Regions from separate parts of the Paenibacillus sp. PvR133 genome, predicted to be linked through region 2. Evidence: riboswitches for the same ligand, from Rfam matches in the RefSeq annotation. Region 2 holds a riboswitch; each other region holds the start of a gene.
The links. A riboswitch is a leader RNA that binds a small molecule or an ion and turns the genes downstream of it on or off. The one in region 2 is predicted to bind cyclic di-AMP.

Region 1 (6,673 bases), 3.0 Mb from region 2:
TTTTAAGCGCTGCTCTATCTTCGCTGCCGAGATCATCCAGCATGAAACGACGCTTGAGCGCGTAATCCATACGGTTGACGTGATCGGCGAGGATTTTCCAGCCGCGTTTGGCTTCGTCGTCAATCAGCATCTCGCAGGCGGTGGCGCCGCCGTACATACGTCCTTCGGGCGTACGATCCACGGCTACCCATACGAGCCATACCTGCCGTCCATTCGGTACATCCTCTTTATTCGTAGAGAACTTGATACCACGTTCTACTTTACTTTTGGCATGCATGGCACCGATATCAATTTTCGCTTCTCCTCGGTCAATGATGACCGGGGACATACTGTTCAGGTCGATTGAGCCTGCGCCGAAACCCTTATGTTTACTCTTGCCACTGACAATGTTCAGTGCAATCTGTTTTTTGCCGTCCGGCTGATTTTCACTCATGCGTCACTAGACCTCCATTTTCCGTCTTCACACTCATTCTACACTATAAATATTTTAACTAATAATCTCCTGAAAGCAAACATATACATGCTGTAGATGCTTGTCAACGGGAGGTATCCATTGTATGACCCCAGCACGCACTAAAATCGTTTTATTGTCTACACTAGCCCTCGGTCTCCTCGCAGGGACGTTATGGTTTGCCTGGCAGCCCCAATCGCAATCCGACCCGCAGTCCATAGGCCAACCACTATACGGCTCTCTGTCTGAGTCTGCGCTTGCCCCAAATATGGGCAAGCCTCTAGGGGCAAACATCCTGCCTGACCTGCCCAAGAACCCTCCACAGCCCGCTACAGAAATCCTCAGCAAACGGGTGGTAGAGTACCACATTGATGTGTCTCTGGAAAAAGGACAGGTTTTGCGAGGCACTGAGACACTGACCTGGAGGCATCCGGGCAAGAAAACCGTGAATGATCTGTATCTTCATCTATACCCGAATGCCTTCTCTTCCATGGAAACCACCTTTATGAAGGAATCCGGTGGAAAGCTGCGCGAAGACACCATGCCCAAAGACGGCTTTGGCTCCATGACGCTGACTGAACTAAAAACAGAAGACGGTTTATCTCTCATGCACCGCATCCAATATGTGCAGCCAGATGACGGTAACGCAGGCGACCGTTCGCTCATGAAGGTGCGTCTACCCAAGCCGGTACGAGGTGGCGAAGAAATCACATTATATATGAAGTTTGAGGTAAAACTGCCCGCCATCTTCGCTCGTATGGGTGCGACAGATGATTTTGTAATGGCAGGACAGTGGTTCCCGAAGCTCAGCGTCTACGAGACTGCAGGGCAGCGTGGACGCGCCGAAGAGGGCTGGAACCTCCACCAGTATCATGGTAACTCCGAGTTTTATGCCGATTTTGGAATTTACAGCGTACGGATTCGGGTGCCTGAAACTCATATCGTAGCAGCGACCGGATTTCCCACCCGTGGTGCCGTCCGACAGAACGGCCAAAAAATATATCAATTTTATGCCGATGATGTACACGATTTTGCCTGGTCCGCTTCACCCAACTTTGTAACCGTAGAAGAACCCTTTTCTTCTGCTGAAGTCCCTGGTGTCAAAATCAAGCTCTACCTTGACCCGTCGCACAAGGAGCTCAAAGGGCGCTATATGAGCGCAGCGAAGGCCGCTCTTTCGTACTACAGCAAATGGTACGGGCCTTATCCATATTCCACCCTATCCATCGTGGTTCCACCCAAATCAGGCAATGGAGCCGGCGGTATGGAGTATCCGACACTCATCACAGCCGCTGCTGCGGGTAATCTAAATCCTGGCTATAGTCTGGAACGAACATTAGTTCATGAGATTGGACATCAATATTTCTACGGAATGGTAGCCAATAACGAATTTGAGGAGCCGTGGCTGGATGAAGGCTTCACCTCCTATGCAGAGGAGCGGCTTATGGAGCAAGAATATGGGCTTACCCCCAACTTGCCATTACAATCGGGACAGATAGCCTCCCCACAGCCGCTAAACCGCGAGTCATGGAAGTACGGCTCGGCTGCTGAGTACGCGCAAAACGCCTACTCTCGAGGCAAGCTGGTACTACGGGGCATTGAACGTCAGGTGGGTATGAAAAAAATGGATCGGATTATGCGGACCTACGTCCAGACGTACCGATTCAAGCATCCATCCTCCCAGGATTTTCAACGTATCGTGGAGAGAGCCACCGGACGCTCATGGAGCCACTATTTTGAACAGTATGTATATGACGGCCAGATGGCGGACTTTTCGGTGGATCATATCACGAACCAAAAGCTGGAGAATGGATATGAAGCAGTCGTGACGGTCAGCAAAAAAGGGGCGGATTATCCCAAGATCCCTGTCCAATTTACCTTCAAGGATGGTACCACGATATTCAAGGCTTGGGACGGCGCGGGCAAAAGCACAACTTTTCGGATCAAAAGTACTTCTCCCGTTTCCTATGTAACCCTTGATCCTCTATATACCATTGCACTGGAGAACAAGCACATTAACAATAGCCTAAAAGCCGAATTGGACGAAAAGCAACAAACCCGTTGGAATGTAAGTGTAACCAAGCTGTTAGAAACACTGCTTGGAAGTCTGTCATGGTGAGGTGTCTATAGATGCGGACTGTTATAAAAGAGGGCTGGGCGCTGGTGCGCATACGATTCTATATCGTTATCATTTTATTTCTGTATCGACTACTGTGGGGGGTGTTTCTCTATCGGCTGGTGCAGTCTGCCGTTATCCCGCTACTGCTCCGTTATCCTGATCAGGGTCAAAACGAGCTGGGACAGACCTTGTTTTGGATGGAGAGCCAGATTGCTCTGATGGACAGCCGGGAAGTACATGTGTATTTGTGGATACTACTAGGGGCGACTGTACTACGCATACTGATCACTCCCTTCATTAGAGCCGGAATATATCAAAGCCTGCATACCGATGCGACTGAACCGCAAAGCCTGTCCTTTTTCAAGGGTATGAAACGCCATGGCATGTCGTCGTTGTTGTATTACACCATCGAGTTGGGACTGCTGCTGCTTCCCGCCTTTTGGGTAGTACCGAGACTCTACCCTATTGTAGCAGGAACGCTTCAATCTCCCTCTTACCTGCTTCATTTGTTGCCCTATGCCATGGGGTGGATGGCTTACGGATGGTTCATTCGGCAGTGCATCCTGTATATGCAACTGGGGACTGTCGGTGGTCACGCCATACTATCGTCCCTGCTCGCCTTCTTTCGCCAGCTCCTCCCAGCTGTCGGTATATCTCTTTTGCTCGGTGCTTGTGTGCTGCTGGTCTTCGGTCTATTTGGCACCATAGCGATGATTTGGACTGGTATGCTGGCGCTCATTCTCCAGCAATCGTATCATTTTGTTACTAGTCTGGTCAGGCTGTGGCATATCAGTTCGCAGTACAGACTATGGCATACCGATATCTCCAGTAGAAGCTAAGCCCTGCCTTTATGTTTTTTACTTCATTTCCGTCTGTCGAAAAATCTTGATTCATATCCGCGCAAACGACACATAACTGAATACTGTTAACAAGATCTGTTCCTGGGACATTAGGAGCAGATTTTTTTTGTAACTTTTTGCAATGAAACATTTGCCAAAGCCAGCCGTCTTTGTTACAATAATCGCAGTGAACTGATAGTAACAACTTTGTAATCTTTATTGTAACCTTTATCTCAAAAATAACGTTATTGTGAATACTGCTCTCCAAGGTGCACATCTTAAGTTAAGCCTAATTCCTGGCACCTAGGAAGCGGGGGAACCAGTTTGGGTGAATTGATCTCGCAACAGAGTGGTCATAGGGGAACCTTCTACCGAATCCTTAAGCTAACCTCGCAGGCATTGGAAGGGGTATATTTTTTTTGAAGAAGAAGCTAACGATCGCAGCTATGGGTCTTGCCATTGCCTTTACATCTTTTACATTCGGTGGCGGCAGTGCATATGCAGACTCTAAGATGGACCAGGTCATTCAAGATGCCAAAGGAACGAGCTACAGAAGCGGAGGCACTACACTCGAGGGATTCGATTGCTCCGGCTTCACAATGTATGTATTCAACAAACTGGGAATTAAACTTCCGCATCAATCCGGATCACAATTCAAAATGGGATCTTCTGTATCCCGCGATGAAATGAGACCTGGAGACCTGGTGTTCTTCAACACCACAGGAAGAGGCATTTCTCATGTAGGTATCTTCGTAGGTGAAGGGAAATTTGCCCACTCCTCGACTTCACGTGGTGTAGTAGTTAGCTCACTGAACGAAAATTATTACGCTAACCGCTATGTCGGTGCAAAAAGAATTATGAGCACAGACGCTTACCATTCTGTAGCTTCAGAAATTCCTGATGACGACAACGTAGAATAACTAACGCACAGCAAGCTAACCTTAGCCGCAATTTGATTCTGGCCGGAATCAAATTGCGGCTTTTTATGTCCACAACATCAGCAATTATTATCATTACTGACGAACTGAAGCCTCAAAAGGTTTCAATTTTAGCGAACATCGTCGGTTTTACCGTCAGCGCTGGGGGAGCATATGAGCAGTAAATCCTTCTTATTGAATGTATACCCGACTTGAGTATGAAATAAACACGCTTGCCATTCCCCTGCAACTTGTCTACAATCTGTTGTTAATGATTGAAGTACCTGTAAAAGGAGGATAGAACACATGCCGGCCTCAATATCCAACTATCGGATCGTACCGATGGACGAGCATCAAGCGGCTGCAATCTGTGAGTGGCGCTATGATCCACCTTATAATATATACGGTTGGCTCCCCTGGGAACAAATGAAGGCGCTTGAAGTCGAATTTGGAAGTCCCACGCTTCGCCAAGAGCAATATGTTGCCGTACTGGATGAAGAGAATAAGCTGACGGGATTTGCTCAATATTTTCCTATGATCGGTGTGACCCGGCTAGGTCTTGGAATGCATCCTGAAAGATGCGGACATGGCAAAGGCTCTGATTTTGTCCGTGCCATTGCAGAGGAAGCCCAACGACGCAACCCGAAGAATGAAATTGATCTAGAGGTACTCACTTGGAATGGGCGCGCTATCCGGGCTTACAAGGCGGCTGGATTTGAGCTTACAGATACCTATGAACGCCAGACTCCCGATGGCAAAAAACCGTTTTTTTGTATGGTATATCGTCCCGAGCACCAAACCCAGGTTCTATGATAAAAGCGCCTTCGGCATACAACCGCGATGTTGTATAGCGAAGGCGCTTTTATCATCATACGACAGATCATTACAAGCTCAATGACTGCTGCGCATTTTTTCAAAAGCTTCATTATATTGTTGGGCTTCCTTAATATCCACGGCCATAATACCGCCGTCGTCCCAAGAGGTCAAACGCAGAGTCACGGTCTTGTAATCAATCGTAATAAATGGATGATGATTGAATGCTTCAGATATAGCGGCAACTTCATCCACGAATGCAATCCCTTTCATAAAACTGGAAAAATTATATTTCCGAACGATCCAACGTCCTTCCTCCAGTTCCCAGCCCTCCAGTTTCTCCAGATGTGCTTCAATCTCTTCTTGTGTAAAAGGCATGTTACGAACTCCTCCCCGTTTATACGGAAGCCTTTCGACCGCTTAAATACGGCCAAAACTACGATATATTGGTGTACATATTACCACGGCCCCGTTGATAAATCCATAAGACGGACCTCAAATCAATGGGACTGACGTCAGCTCCTCGTCTCCAATGAGTACATAGATACGATGCTGCTCCGGCTCATAGATCACAACGCCACTGCCTACAGTGATTATGGGCTCTGTACCCAGTGCATAAAATAAGTCTTCTGCCAAAGCTTCATTGACTTCCTGGCGTCCCGCCGGGTCCAGCCTGTCCCAATCTTCTGCTTCCATCTCGAAAAATTCGTAGCTGTCTGGGATGCGTCCCACAGCCTCTGTCAAATCGTTCAAAATTTGTTCATACTCACGCCCATGCTTTACTCCCATGCCATTTCCTCCAATGGTTCCGCCATTCAATACATAATCACCTTATTATACCGGAAATTCGCACTTAACAAAAAAGAGAGTTTTGTCGATAAATACTATAATCCGTCTTGTAATGACGCGCTTGGGGCAAGGACGACCCCGGCGGCATGAAAGGATTCAAAATCTATTCTCATGGATGAGGTGTATCATGCAAATTTCAACCATTATCGGACTTGTGCTCGGGATTGTGTCACTGGTCGTCGGGATGATCTTAAAAGGCGCTCCGGTCGTCAATCTGGTCAATAATCCCGCTGCTTACATGATTATTTTCGTCGGAACGGCAGCGAGTATATTTATGGCCTTCCCGATGGCAGAAATCAAACGGATTCCGAAGCTGTTCAAGGTTATTTTCACCGAACAAAAACTGTTAGACCGCAAAGAGCTCATCGGTACGTTTACCGAGTGGGCATCCATTACCCGTCGTGAAGGTCTGCTCGCCTTGGAATCTAAGGTAGAGGAAATCGACGATCCCTTTATGCGTGGCGGCATGCGAATGATTATTGACGGAAATGATCAGGAATTCGTACGGGACGTTCTGATGGAGGATATCAATGCTACCGAGGACCGACATCGCTCTGGCGCGCTGATCTTCTCTCAAGCTGGTATGTACGCTCCAACGCTCGGGGTACTCGGTGCGGTTGTAGGTCTGATCGCCGCTCTGGCCGACCTTAGTGACATGGAAAAGCTTTCTCATGCCATTGCAGCA
Region 2 (6,673 bases):
CCAACGCTAGAATCCGAGTTCTTTCCTCTACGGGTAACCGAACCTTTCCGCTCCACCGTAATTGGCGGAATCGCCTTTTTCTCCTGCACCGTAGGAGCACGATATTGGCCCTGAGAAGGTCGGTATACATCTCTGCTGGAGTAGCCTCGATAGGAGCCTGAACCACGCAACGAATCAAACAGAGCATCTAGCACAGTTGCGGTTAAGTATCCTTTTAGAAAGCTTGAACTGTAATTTTGTTCGACATACTTTTTACTGTCAATTTCAATGAGTGTATCTTCCTTCTTAGCTGGATCTTGCTGCAAATGGTACCACTCATCGCTATATACCAGAAACATCCGCTCATTGCTCTGCGGTGACATTTGTTCCGGTGTACGCTGTTCTTTCAATTCCTCCGCTACTTCCGGGACTGTCTTGCCAGCTGCCCGGTATACATACGAGGTCGAGTTTCCGCTGCCACTAACCGATTCCAGCGGATACGTATCTTTTACACTTGGCGCGCCGCAGCCGCTTAACACGGATACGAACAAGCTCAGCGCCACAATGACCTTTAATGCATACTGCCAGGTGCGTTTGCTCATGTGTAACCCTCTCCTAGCTTGCCCGAATAACCTTGACGTCTCCGGTAATCACTTCTTCTCCTTCATAAAGCATAAAGCGACCGTCCTGCCACTCTACTCGCAACAGATGGTAATCATCAGACTGGTACTGCCACACATGCTGCTCTCCACCCTGTCGGAAAGGAGCACGGCCCATGACGGTAACATGCCCAGAATACTGCTCCTCCAAATGATACGTTGTATCATCCAACTCTAAAATGGTCGGCACTTCCTCAGGGTTGTCAAGTCTGCCGTCGATGGCCTGATATAGTCCAAATTGCAGTGTTTCCCGTTCCTCAATATGAAGATAACTGACTTGATTACCATCCTGAAGCGTCAAAACAACGGCATTCCGGGCACGATTATGTACACGACCTACCACTTCATAGGTGACAAGCGACACTTCACAGATATCACCTGGATTTAAGTGAAGCATGCTTTTCTCTGCTTTCGGCGGCTCCGGCTTAGCAAATAGATTTGAAATTCGTTTCCACACACCCATGGTTATATTCCTGCCTTTCTTAGCCTAGAAGCATGCTGTAATGATCAAGGCGCCAACCAGATGCAGCGCTCCTGAAAACAGACCGAAACCAATTTTACCTTCCTGTGTCCCTTTATCCAGATCAAACTGAGCCCAGTACCGCAACAGCAGACGTACAATAACTTCCAAAACAAGCAGGATGACAAAGGCAATCACAGAATACACAAGCGCTTCGAGCAAATTATTAGCTGTAGCGATAGAGCCTGACAAGATATAGCCTTGTGCAACTAACTTCATAATCATTCGTACCGTTACGGCCATATTTCCAGCCTTCACTTCGGCAAAATCCTTATACTTCGTAAATAAAGAGTCGACATACATTAATGCGAAGATCAAAATAGCCCCCGCACCAGTCCATACAAGCATTGCTTTCATCGTTTCTAAAAAATGCATTTCATACCATCCTCCACATCTTCTTGACCTTCATATAATGTTTTACGCCTCCAGGCAGGGAAAAGCGAAGGAGAAAACGTTTCTCCTTCGCTTCCTGAGCAATCACCCTTGGCGGCACTGCTAAAATGTTCTTATTTATTTTCGTATTGCTTCAACAAAGCGGCAAGCTCATCGTCCACGGCGCTTTTCTTATCCAGCTCCTTGAACTCCTCATCCAACGATTTTTCCTTAGAAGACATTTCGTTGCTCGCTTCGGCACGTGCTTCTGCTTGCAGCATTTTTTCTTCCATACGCTTCAATCCGGCAGTTGCCGTATCAGAGCTAAAACCGTTCATAGCTTTGTTAATTTCAGTTTGCGCTTTAGCTGCATTATAACGGGCAACCAGTGTCTCGCGCTTGTTTTTCATTTCTGTCAGCTGTCTGCGCATTTCATCCAGCTTGCCACGCAGGTTATCGGCTGCAGCTTTGTTCTGTTCGTAACCAGCTTTGAACTCATTCATTTTTTGTTCAGCAGATTTCTTTTCTTCCAGCGCGCGACGAGCCAGATCTACATTTTGTGCTTTTGCAGCGGTATGTGCCTGTTCTTCGCGTTTCTTTACCAAAGCAGCCTGTTCTTCGTATTGCTGTTTGAATCTCTTTTCAATAGCAATTTGAGCGGCTACCGCTTTCTCTGCATCTTCCAGGTCCTCTTGCATATCACGAATGTATTGATCCGTCATTTTAATTGGATCTTCTGCCTTGTCAATAATGGCGTTAATGTTGGACATCGTAAGATCTCTTAATCGTTTGAAAATAGACATGTGAAGTTCCTCCTAGAGTTGAATGCTTAAATTTTAAGCTCTGTACACATGTTTACGCAAGCTTTGCAAAGAGGGTTTCAAAAATATCTAAAAGCCGCGCAAATAAGGCTCTGGGATGTCGGCCTGTACTTTTAGCTCCCGCGATGCATGCAGCGCCCAATAGGGATCACGCAGCATGGCACGGCCTATTGCTACCAGATCAGCTTCTTTCTGCTGAACAACCCGACGGGCGTCCTCATAATCATCCAGTAAGCCAACAGCAATTACAGGTACATTCAGCTTTTCACGGATGGTATGAGCCAAATCCACCTGATAGCCGGCACGCGCAGACGGGCCTCCGCCAGAACCAATCGGACCCTCACCACCAGAAGAGATATGGAAAATGTCCACACCCGCATCACGATATCGTTCCCCTACGCCTGTTATGTATTCCACATTATATCCATCCTCGACGTATTCTTTGGCAGATATCCGCATAAGCACAGGCATATCAGCAGGAAGAACCTCTTTAACAGCATGTATGACCTCAACACCGAACAGTGACAAATCCTGCCCATATTCATCTTCTCTGGCATTTGTTAAAGGCGAATGAAATTGATGGATCAGATAGCCGTGAGCGCCATGTATCTCGACCGTGTCAAAACCTGCTTCCACCGCGCGGCGCGCGCCTTCTTTGTATGCCTGAACCAGTTCCCTGACTTCAGCTGTCTTTAAGGCGTGCGGCTCTTTAAAGCGTTCGCTAAAAGGAATCGAGGAAGGACCTACAGGTTGCTCAGCATCTTCAGCCTTGCGTCCAGCGTGGCCTAGTTGAATGCCAATTTTGGCACCATACTTGTGAACTTCCTCTACAATCTTACGATATGCAGGAATATGTTCGTCACTCCAAATACCCAAATCACGATCTGTAATACGTCCATCTGGATGGACCGCTGTCATTTCCACAATAATAAGTCCAGTGCCTCCTACTGCCCGGCTCACATAATGGACATGATGCCAATCCGTTGGATTTCCGTCCTTGGCCTCCACGCTGTATTGGCACATCGGGGGCATGACAATCCGATTTTTTAAAGAAAGCCCCTTTAATTGATAAGGAGTAAACAAGTCGGTCACTTTTATCCATCCTTCCTTCAATTCCATGTCTGTATAATTATGAATTGCATCCCCATTATACACCAGCTGTCACGGTATACCGAATTCGTTGTAAGGCTAAAACTTGCGAAAATGCTCCTGTTTTCGGTCATGTTTAAGAGAATATGTGCGTTTAGCTCCATCATCTTCATTGATAATCGTTTCATCGTGGACTTCTTTCCAGTCGTTTATGAGCCGAACTTGGTAACCAGCATATTTTTAATAGGACAGGTACATAATAGTCGAGAGCACCACTAGGTATCACTGCACGGAAAGGGGGGATACATATGCCGTACAGGGGAGTGTTGCCAGGCTTGGCACTGTTACTAGCATTTTCAAGTTTACCCGTTCACGCGGATGCGCCTCCCAACATCGGAACGCCCCATCCCAAGGAAGCAGCTGTTGCTTCTTCTGTACAACAGAGCACAGATCGAGCAACTCCTACATTAGCAATGCTGCGAAAAAAACATGCGGACATTTTTAAAATGTGCGGCCCACACACCCGCCAAATTGCCCTAACCTTTGATGATGTGCCCGATTCTAGGTATACGCCGCAGGTTTTGGACGTATTACACGCCAATGGCATCAAAGCTACATTTTTCATCGTCGGTCACCGTGCGGAAAAGCATCCGGGGATCATACGCCGTATTATCCGTGAAGGCCATGCTATAGGAAACCATTCCTATACTCATCCGGATTTTAGGAAGGCCACACCAGAACGCTTTCGCAACCAGATTACAAAAACAGAACGTATTTTACAAGCCAGCGCAGGTTTTCGCCCCAAGTTGATTCGTCCACCCTACGGTGAAATCACGGAGCCTCAAATCCAGTGGGCACGTCGTCATGGCTACATGATTGTCAATTGGAATGTAGACTCTCTCGACTGGAAGGGACTAAGTAAAACACAAATTCAGCGCAATGTGATCCCAGCTACTGGGCCTGGCTCTATTATTTTAATGCACGCAGGTGGAGGTCAAAGTTCCAACTTGCAAGGCACTGTCCAAGCTCTGCCGGGTCTAATTCACTCTCTAAAAGCTAAGGGCTACAAATTTGTGACAGTCCCCCGGCTACTCCACACATCGGAACAGAAATAACCATATGTTTATGATTGAGCTACAAGCTAAAGCAACGTAAAAAGGCTGTCTTACCAGCAGAAGTTTTCTGCTCGTCAAGACAGCCTTTTTTATGGATAGGACCTGATAAGAGTCTGACCTAGTTATATGCGGTAGGATACAGGCATTAAGTTTACATAATATATATTATGTTTAATTAAACCGTATATACGTATAATGCTATTTATCAATAACGTATAGCTTCACATTTTGAAATCCAAAGTCGTTCACAAATGATTTGTTGCCAGGAATAAAGATATCAATCCGTTTTCCTGTAATGGCGCTGCCCTGATCGCGAGCGACAGCTACAAAAGAATGATCCGGCAAACCTGGGTGGGAATAGCCTGTAACCAGCACTTTCGTGCCCATCGGAATGACGTTCGGGTCTACCGCAATTGTACCTAGTTTAAGCGGATTGCCGTAGTAGTCCACTGCTCCCCATTTACCATTCTCATCGGCTGCGGCAGAATACGCAGTAGCCTTAACGTCAACTATTTTGCTATAGTTAAATGTTTTGCCCCACGCTTCAATCGTTGGCCCCTCATTCGCTGGTGCTTTCTCCGTAAGAAGCTGAGGCTTCGAATCCGAAGCTGCATTCACACTTTTTTCACCAGGTACCTTAATTTGCAGACCTGCATATATATTGTTAGAGGCAATGTTTGGGTTCGCCTTCGTCAGCTCGTCCACTGATACTCCATAACGTTGAGCAAGCAAAAAGAAGGTATCGCCATCTTTGGCAGTATGAAGCGAAGCAGCATCCGCTACTCCAGCTGTCTGTGCCAGCCCTGCAATGGCTGCGGCAAGCACCGCAAATTTCATGGTTTTTCCAATATGTTTTAGATGTTTCAAAGATATGTACCTCCTCTGTTATGCCTGCGAAGTTAGCTGTCGGATTCGGACTCAGGAGAAGCCCTATGCTTGTGCAATTCACCCCTAGGCATATTCCATATCGTCTTATGACGTTTCGGAAAGACTGCCGTTGTTACGTCCCCCGCACTTCCCATAGTTTGGGCCCAGCATTCAGCGTTTGTCATAACCGCATGCTGTCCCGGTAAGTTTTGGCTTACTGCATAATATCACAATTTTGTAACCTTATCCGCATGAAAATGTTGGGAACCTTGAACATCATACTATACTCGTTACAATTTTGTCACCAAGAAATCGATATTTGTTACGAAAATATGGTGAAATGGTGACAAAAAAAGAAAAAGCCCTCCGTCAAACGGAGGGCTTTTTTATAGCTCATATCAGCACTTTCTTACAATACTTTGGCAAGAAAATCACGGGTGCGATCATGGCTTGGAGTACCAAATACCTGCTCTGGTGTACCTTGCTCTACAATTTGACCGTTATCCATAAAGATAATTCTATCGCCTACCTCGCGGGCAAAGCCCATTTCATGCGTCACGATTACCATGGTCATGCCGCCTTCGGCGAGCTTCTTCATTACATCCAGAACCTCTCCAACCATTTCAGGGTCCAATGCAGAAGTCGGCTCATCGAACAGCATTACGTGCGGCTGCATGGCCAAAGCACGCGCAATCGCAATACGTTGCTTCTGACCACCGGATAGCTGGTTCGGATAGGTATTCTTCTTATCCTCAAGCCCTACGGTACGCAGGAGTTCTAGCGCAATTTTTTCCGCTTCCTTCCCTGACTGTCTTCTAACCTGCGTTGGTGCAAGCGTCAGGTTCTGCAACACTGTTTTATGCGGGAACAGATTAAAATGCTGGAACACCATCCCCATCTTCTCCCGGGTTACATTAATATTATGACCACGAGCTGTAATCGGCTCGCCCTCAAACAAAATCTCCCCGTCCGTAGGCTGTTCTAGCAGATTCATACAACGCAAAAACGTACTCTTCCCCGAACCGCTGGGACCGATGATGACGACGACTTCACCTTTGGCGATATCTATATCAATGCCTTTTAAAATCTCATTCTTGCCGAACGATTTACGCAGTTGTTTAACGGTGATCACTGGCTCTCAACTTCCTTTCCCATAAACCCAGCAGCTTAGACAAGCTGAATGTCATTACAAAATAAATAGCGGCTGCGATTACGAACGGACTTAATCCTTCGTAGGTAATGTTCTTAATG
Region 3 (6,673 bases), 3.1 Mb from region 2:
CTGTTGAAAGGAGAGCTTACAGTAGAGCAATATCTGATGCTCGACGAGTCATTAATCCAGACCGTATTTAGCCAGTGGAAACGAGAAAAGGACGAAATTTTAAGCGATTTGAGCAGCCGTTTTATGGACCGTAGATTGTATAAATATGTAGAGATTGAAAATATGGATACAGATACCATTGACAGTATTAGAGAAGCTTTGAAAGAGGCTGGTTTGCACCCTGAATATGATTTTGAAATTGATTTTCCGACAGATCTTCCTTATGATGTGTTTCGGCAGGGTGGCTCGACGGACAACCAGATTTTACTGCTTGGACGTCAGGGCGAGGTGAGTGAAATATCCGAAGTTTCGGAAATTGTGCGCTCAATAAGTGGTATTCACCGAGGAAAATATCATATGTATTTTCCCCAGAATAAATTGAACGCGGTAAAAGACAGGCTTCCTGCCGAAATAAGGAATTATTTTGTCAAAGAATAGACAACTATATAGAAATGTAAGTAAAAAAAGGAGATGTAAACCTTGGATTTATTCGACACTCATACTCACTTGGATGCGCCACAATTTGACGAAGATCGTGAAGAAGTTATAGCACGTGCTGTCGAATCAGGAGTAACACGGATGATCAATATCGGATTTAATCGTGAGACCATTCCATCCACTATGAAATTGGCCGAGACGTATGATTTTATTTATGCGGCAGTTGGATGGCATCCGCAGGATGCTATTACAATGCAGGAGGGCGATCTAGAATGGATTGCATCGTTATGCAGTCATAAAAAGGTTGTAGCCATCGGAGAGATCGGTCTGGATTATTATTGGGATACATCACCGAAGGATGTGCAGCATCGGGTGTTTCGAAATCAAATTGGTCTGGCTCGTGAGCTCAAAATGCCCATTGTTATCCATAACCGGGATGCACATGAAGATATTGTTAAGATTTTGCGCGAGGAAAAAGCGAGTGAGATTGGCGGAGTCATGCACTCCTTTTCGGGTAGCTGGGAAACTGCCAAAATGGTGCTGGATATGGGATTTCACCTTTCCTTCGGTGGTCCAATAACGTTCAAAAATGCCAAGCAGCCAAAAGAGGTGCTCGCACAGGTGCCGCTGGACCGTCTGCTCATTGAAACTGATGCTCCCTATCTGACGCCTCATCCGTTTCGTGGGAAGCGAAATGAGTCTGCACATGTGAGACTGGTAGCAGAGGCTGCAGCCCAAATCAAAGGGATTACAGTGGAGGAATTAGTGTCAATAACGACCCGAAATGCCCTGGAACGATTTGACATTCAATGAAAAAGTGAAGAAATCGATCAAAATAAAGAGATAGACGAAGCTAATCATGAATTTGTTGCAGGAAACTCGAGAATATTACAATATTTTAACCGAATATTTTAAAAAATGTACTTGAAACCTGCTTTACAACATGCATAGAAACAGGATATCATCTTTTCAGTGAATTGTTGTTTGAATGTAAACATCAACAAGTCATTTCATGAACCAGTCTCGCTGAGTCCCTTTTACAGGGAACGGGGGAACCGATATGGCTTACAGTACGTCCGGCATATGTGCAAGAAGGGAACGTCTCTTCCGCCAGCCGGCTCGACCTAAATTCTTTCCCCGGATGGGATTGAATAGGTGGAGGAGCCGTATTTCGATTTCTTTCTGGGTCTTCGGGGTGAATGTGAAGGCGACCGCCATGAGCGGTTGACCCAAGCTAGGGCGACTCTCTACGTCCGAACCCGACAGCTAACCCCGTAAGCGTAACAAGAGAGAAGCCATCTCGTGCATGAGTTTTCCCGCATATTCACACATGCCGGAAGCCACGAAAGAGCTCTCTAGTCTCTTTCTCTGGCTTTTTTTGTTGTGAATAAAAGAAAATCTGTCATCATACTGTGGTTAAACAGGGGAGGACAGCATGCCGCGAAGACGGGTACATGGTGCAGGACAGTCGCAGTTTGGGCTTGTCTTGTAGAAAATCTGTTATAGTCACGTCAAATCTCAACTATGTCTTACTCCAGACGGCGGGCTATGTAAGGAGGACGGAGGAAATGGGCATTTTCCAAAAAAAGGATACCCATGAGTCACGCTCATCCAGCATGTCTTACGTATTGCGTTGGAAGCAAGAGAATGTGCGCCAGGCTGCTTTGGTTGCTATTTTTCTAATCGCGCTAACGATTATGATTTCAATTCTGATGTACACGCAATCTAAAAAACAAGTCTTTTTTGTCATCGATGGCAAGGCGTCTGCGGTAGAAACCCGGGAATCCAAGCTTCAAGATTTGCTGAGCGAGCATTCCATTTCACTTCAGCCGCATGATACAGTTTCCATGCCGCTAAATGGAGCAATACAGGATGGCGATCGCGTAGTCATTAAACGTGCCAATCAAGTCAAAGTATCTTCAGGCAATGAGACGAAAAAGCTGTACACAACAGAAAATACAGTAGAAGGTGCCATTCGTACCTCGGGCTATAAATTATCATCAACGGATAAAGTTTATCCTGCGTTGGATGCCTCTGTTTCGTCTAACATGGACATAAAAATCGTCCGTGTGAAGAAACAGCAGGTCGAACAGAAAAAACAGGTGCCTTATCAGGTCATCAAAACGGCCGATCCGAGTCTTTATAAAGGCGATAATCGGGTCATTCAAAGCGGCAAATCGGGTGTGGTCGTCCAGCACGTTCAAAAGGTATATCATGATGGAAAGTTGGTATCCAAACAGCTGGTTAACAAGGAAGTTGCACAGAACCGTGTGGATAAAGTCATTGCAGTAGGAACGAAGAAAAAACCGGTCGTTCTGGCTGCTTCCGTCGGTCCCAATGATGCGGTTAAGGCAACAACGGTTAGTTCGGGCAGTGCTGTCCGTAAAGCAGGCATCAATTTTAAATATAGCAAAGTTTTACAAAATGTCTCCATGACGGCGTATTCCTCACAGGAGCCAGGTATCGGTACACGTACTGCATCCGGCGCACGTGTCACGGAAGGACGCACCATCGCGGTCGATCCGAGTGTAATTCCAATCGGCTGGTGGGTATATATCGAAGGGGTGGGCTTCCGCCGTGCGGAGGATACCGGTGGCGCGATTAAAGGCCACAAAATCGATGTGTATTATGAGAGTTTGAGCCGAGCCAACCAATTTGGTCGTAAGCACGGTAAAACCGTTTATGTTATCGGACCGATAAAGCCTGAAATCAACTAAAACAGGTTGTGTATGTTGAGGGCAATGCGATAGTATTAACAACATAGTTATGCCATGCTAAGAAGAGGATATCCTCTTCTTATTTTGTTTTCAAAAGCAGGGAAAGATAAATATAGCTTGCTGTGTAGCAGTGGAGGGAAACGCAAATGATCAAGGAAGTGATCGTGGTAGAGGGCCGGGATGATACGGTGGCCATTCGCCGCGCTGTTGAAGCGGATACGATAGAAACTGGCGGCTCAGCCATTAATAAAATGACGCTGCGTAAAATTGCATTGGCGCAGGAGCGGCGGGGGGTCATCATTTTAACCGATCCCGATCATGCAGGGGAGCGCATCCGTAAGATTATCGCTTCCAAGGTACCCGGCTGCAAGCAGGCCTTTATACCCGAGGCAGAAGCGACGCGTAAAGGAGATATTGGCGTGGAGAATGCCTCACCGGAAGCGATCAGACACGCTCTTGCACGGGTCCATACGACAGTGGAAGGCGCCGACCCGCTGATTGAGTGGGCGGACCTGATTGATGCTGGACTCATCACCCATCCTAATGCTGCTGCACGCCGTATGGCCTTAGGGAATGTGCTGGGTATTGGTTATTGTAACGGAAAGCAGCTACATAAACGGCTCTCTGTATTTCAGATCAGCCGCGAGGAATTTGCCGGGGCGCTGGCACAAATTGAAAGTGAAGGATTGTGATATCCGTATGACAGGGATTCAAGATATAGCAACACCGCGGCGTACGAAGGACATTATTCAACGGCACGGTTTTTCGTTCAAAAAGAGTTTGGGACAAAATTTCCTGATTGATCAGAATATTCTCAATAAGATTGTAAATGCTGCCGGATTGGATGAGACGAAGGGCGCACTTGAGATCGGTCCTGGGATTGGTGCTTTGACCGAGAAGCTGGCCCAATCGGCCAAGGCAGTTACCGCTGTCGAGATTGACCAGCGGCTGCTGCCAATTCTCGAAGAAGTGTTGGCCCCTTACGAGCATGTGAAGGTACGTCATGGAGATGTGTTGAAGCTGGATTTGCGCGAGGTGTTCGCAGCCGATTTTGCAGACGTGAGCAAAGTAAGTGTCGTGGCTAATCTGCCGTACTACGTTACTACACCGATTCTGATGAGGCTGCTGGAGGACAAGCTCCCTTTGGAGAATATCGTCGTTATGATCCAAAAAGAAGTGGCTGAGCGTATGGCTGCGTCTCCTGGAACGAAGGATTACGGCAGCCTGAGCATTGCGGTGCAATATTACAGCGAACCTGAATTAGTCTGTATTGTGCCGAATACAGTATTTATTCCCCAGCCGAATGTTGAGTCTGCAGTCATCCGGTTGCGTGTACGGGAAGCCCCTCCAGTGGAAGTGGTGGATGAGAAGCATTTCTTTGAAGTGGTTCATGCTGCTTTTGCCCAGCGTCGTAAAACCATTTCCAATAACTTAAAAAGCCGTTTCTTCACCAAAGAGAACAGGGACACGCTGGAGCCGTTGTTGCAACAAGCTGGTATTGAACCCTCCCGTCGAGGAGAAACGCTAAGTATTGAGGAATTTGCGCGTCTCAGCGCTGTGCTGTTGGAGGCAGGTATATCCTAAGCTGGAACCAAACTGTGCATTCACCCATACGATATAGGAGGGGTGATACAGTGTGATGAGTTTAGGAGACTTGGTCGTTCGGAAATCGTACGGCGGAGATGTCACGTTTCGTGTTGAGGACATCCAGCGGGATAAAGCGATCATTAAGGGAATAGAATTTCGGCTGCTGGCCGATTCCCCAGTGAACGATCTGGTCAGAGTGCCTGCAGACCAGATTAGCGGTAAGACTCAGCAGGCCCATATTAAGGCTGGTGAGTCTCTTAATCTGTTGCAACGGGCACGCCAGCAGCAAGCTGCTCGTAGTCAGGCAGCTCTGGTTGGGGACTGGAGTGATCCGGTCGAGTCAACGTATTTTGAAATGCCGGGAAAGGTTCTTCATCTGGATGGAGATCCCGGCTATTTGAAAAAATGTCTCAGTTTATATGAACAGCTCCGTGTTCCTGCAGAGGGACATCACGTTCACGAATCGGCAATGGCGGACACGTTGTACCGACTGCTTCCCCGTATCCGTCCGGATATCGTAGTCATTACCGGACATGACGGTGTGCTGAAGCAGCCACAGCCTTACGATTTGTACAGCTTGAAAAGTTATAAAAATTCGCAAAATTTTGTGGCGGCGATTCAGGTAGCAAGACAATATGAACGTCATCTGGATTCGCTGACGATTGTAGCGGGGGCGTGCCAGTCCCATTTTGAGGCGCTGCTACGTGCGGGAGCGAACTTCGCCAGCTCACCAGGGCGTATCCTGATTCACGCGCTGGACCCCGTTTACGTGGCTGCCAAGGCGGCCTTTACTTCGATCCGTGATACGGTCAACATGGGGGACCTGTTTCACCAGACAATCAGTGGCAGCCGCGGAGTGGGTGGAATTGAAACTAGGGGAAGCTATCGCATCGGCCTGCCGAAGCTTGAAAATTTGTCTACGCTTAAAGTAACGCCTTCCGCAATCTAGGATTCAAATGTGCCAATAGGGTTAATCTGAACAAAAAGCCTCTGCTTTCAGAGGCTTTTTGTCATTTTTTATATAAATTATTCCTGTTCGCAAAAAATTAAATTGACAACTTATTTTTCGTGTTGTTATAATATTTAGCTTGATTTGACAATCCCTCTAAAATTCGTTATAATGGACAAGGAAAGAGGTGGTCGTTAGGCAATGGCTAAAAATACGCTGTTGGAAATCAAACGCAGTCTCGACGCACATGTAGGGCAAAAAATTTTGCTGCGGGCTAACGGCGGACGCCGTAAGACCGTCGAACGAACTGGTGTCTTGGAAGAAACGTACCCTTCTGTTTTTATCGTCAAGCTGGATCAGGAGCAACAGACGTTTAAACGTGTCTCCTACAGCTATGCTGACATTCTTACCGAGTCGGTGGAAGTCAGCGTATATGATCCCGACTCCCATACAAGTGTAGTCGAATATTTTGAAACACCTTAATTAATTTCGTGATTTATACCAGCTTCGCAGGTTTAACGACGGCTTCGTCATTTCAAATGACGGGGCCGTTTTGTATATACAGAGCAGGATGAAGCATGACATCTCTGCACATACTAAGCCGGGAATGATCTTCCTTATTCCATTGCCGAAGGAGGCGTATGTATGAGCCGAAGAAGACGGAGTGTCATGTCGGAGGAGCTAAAGTACGAGCTGGCCAAAGATCTTGGATTTTACGACACGGTCAAGGAAGAAGGCTGGGGAGGCATTAAAGCCAAGGATGCGGGCAATATGGTCAAGCGGGCTATCCAACTTGCCGAGCAGGCAGCTTCCCGCAAATCGTAGCCATCGGTGGTGCTGATGAAAAGCGGGGATATCCGGGATTAGACCGGGTCATCTCCGCTTTTTTGAACCTCATGACTTGACACGCTGAGTCTGATATAATATGTTAAGCTGTCTTGAG

Region 1: another riboswitch for cyclic di-AMP. It lies ahead of JOE49_RS06360 (C40 family peptidase); the one in region 2 lies ahead of JOE49_RS19360 (3D domain-containing protein).
Region 3: another riboswitch for cyclic di-AMP. It lies ahead of JOE49_RS05965 (3D domain-containing protein); the one in region 2 lies ahead of JOE49_RS19360 (3D domain-containing protein).

The regions. Positions count from the first base shown of each region.
Region 1 covers NZ_JAFIBS010000001.1:1,435,203-1,441,875, reverse strand. The annotation lists gene JOE49_RS06375 (YwhD family protein) at 1-433, opposite strand, end outside; gene JOE49_RS06370 (M1 family metallopeptidase) at 558-2,570, shown strand; gene JOE49_RS06365 (hypothetical protein) at 2,582-3,409, shown strand; cyclic di-AMP (ydaO/yuaA leader) riboswitch at 3,686-3,823, shown strand; gene JOE49_RS06360 (C40 family peptidase) at 3,829-4,329, shown strand; gene JOE49_RS06355 (GNAT family N-acetyltransferase) at 4,633-5,139, shown strand; gene JOE49_RS06350 (4a-hydroxytetrahydrobiopterin dehydratase) at 5,218-5,517, opposite strand; gene JOE49_RS06345 (hypothetical protein) at 5,635-5,928, opposite strand; gene motA (flagellar motor stator protein MotA) at 6,116-6,673, shown strand, end outside.
Region 2 covers NZ_JAFIBS010000001.1:4,450,389-4,457,061, forward strand. The annotation lists gene JOE49_RS19330 (DUF4247 domain-containing protein) at 1-581, opposite strand, end outside; gene JOE49_RS19335 (DUF4178 domain-containing protein) at 595-1,101, opposite strand; gene JOE49_RS19340 (DUF350 domain-containing protein) at 1,126-1,533, opposite strand; gene JOE49_RS19345 (PspA/IM30 family protein) at 1,665-2,333, opposite strand; gene JOE49_RS19350 (NADH:flavin oxidoreductase/NADH oxidase) at 2,421-3,443, opposite strand; gene JOE49_RS19355 (polysaccharide deacetylase family protein) at 3,749-4,555, shown strand; gene JOE49_RS19360 (3D domain-containing protein) at 4,754-5,422, opposite strand; cyclic di-AMP (ydaO/yuaA leader) riboswitch at 5,429-5,597, opposite strand; gene JOE49_RS19365 (amino acid ABC transporter ATP-binding protein) at 5,832-6,554, opposite strand; gene JOE49_RS19370 (ABC transporter substrate-binding protein/permease) at 6,541-6,673, opposite strand, start outside.
Region 3 covers NZ_JAFIBS010000001.1:1,330,619-1,337,291, forward strand. The annotation lists gene JOE49_RS05955 (HD domain-containing protein) at 1-477, shown strand, start outside; gene JOE49_RS05960 (TatD family hydrolase) at 520-1,290, shown strand; cyclic di-AMP (ydaO/yuaA leader) riboswitch at 1,492-1,774, shown strand; gene JOE49_RS05965 (3D domain-containing protein) at 2,046-3,194, shown strand; gene rnmV (ribonuclease M5) at 3,341-3,886, shown strand; gene rsmA (16S rRNA (adenine(1518)-N(6)/adenine(1519)-N(6))-dimethyltransferase RsmA) at 3,894-4,778, shown strand; gene yabG (sporulation peptidase YabG) at 4,834-5,730, shown strand; gene veg (biofilm formation stimulator Veg) at 5,932-6,213, shown strand; gene JOE49_RS05990 (small, acid-soluble spore protein, alpha/beta type) at 6,376-6,555, shown strand.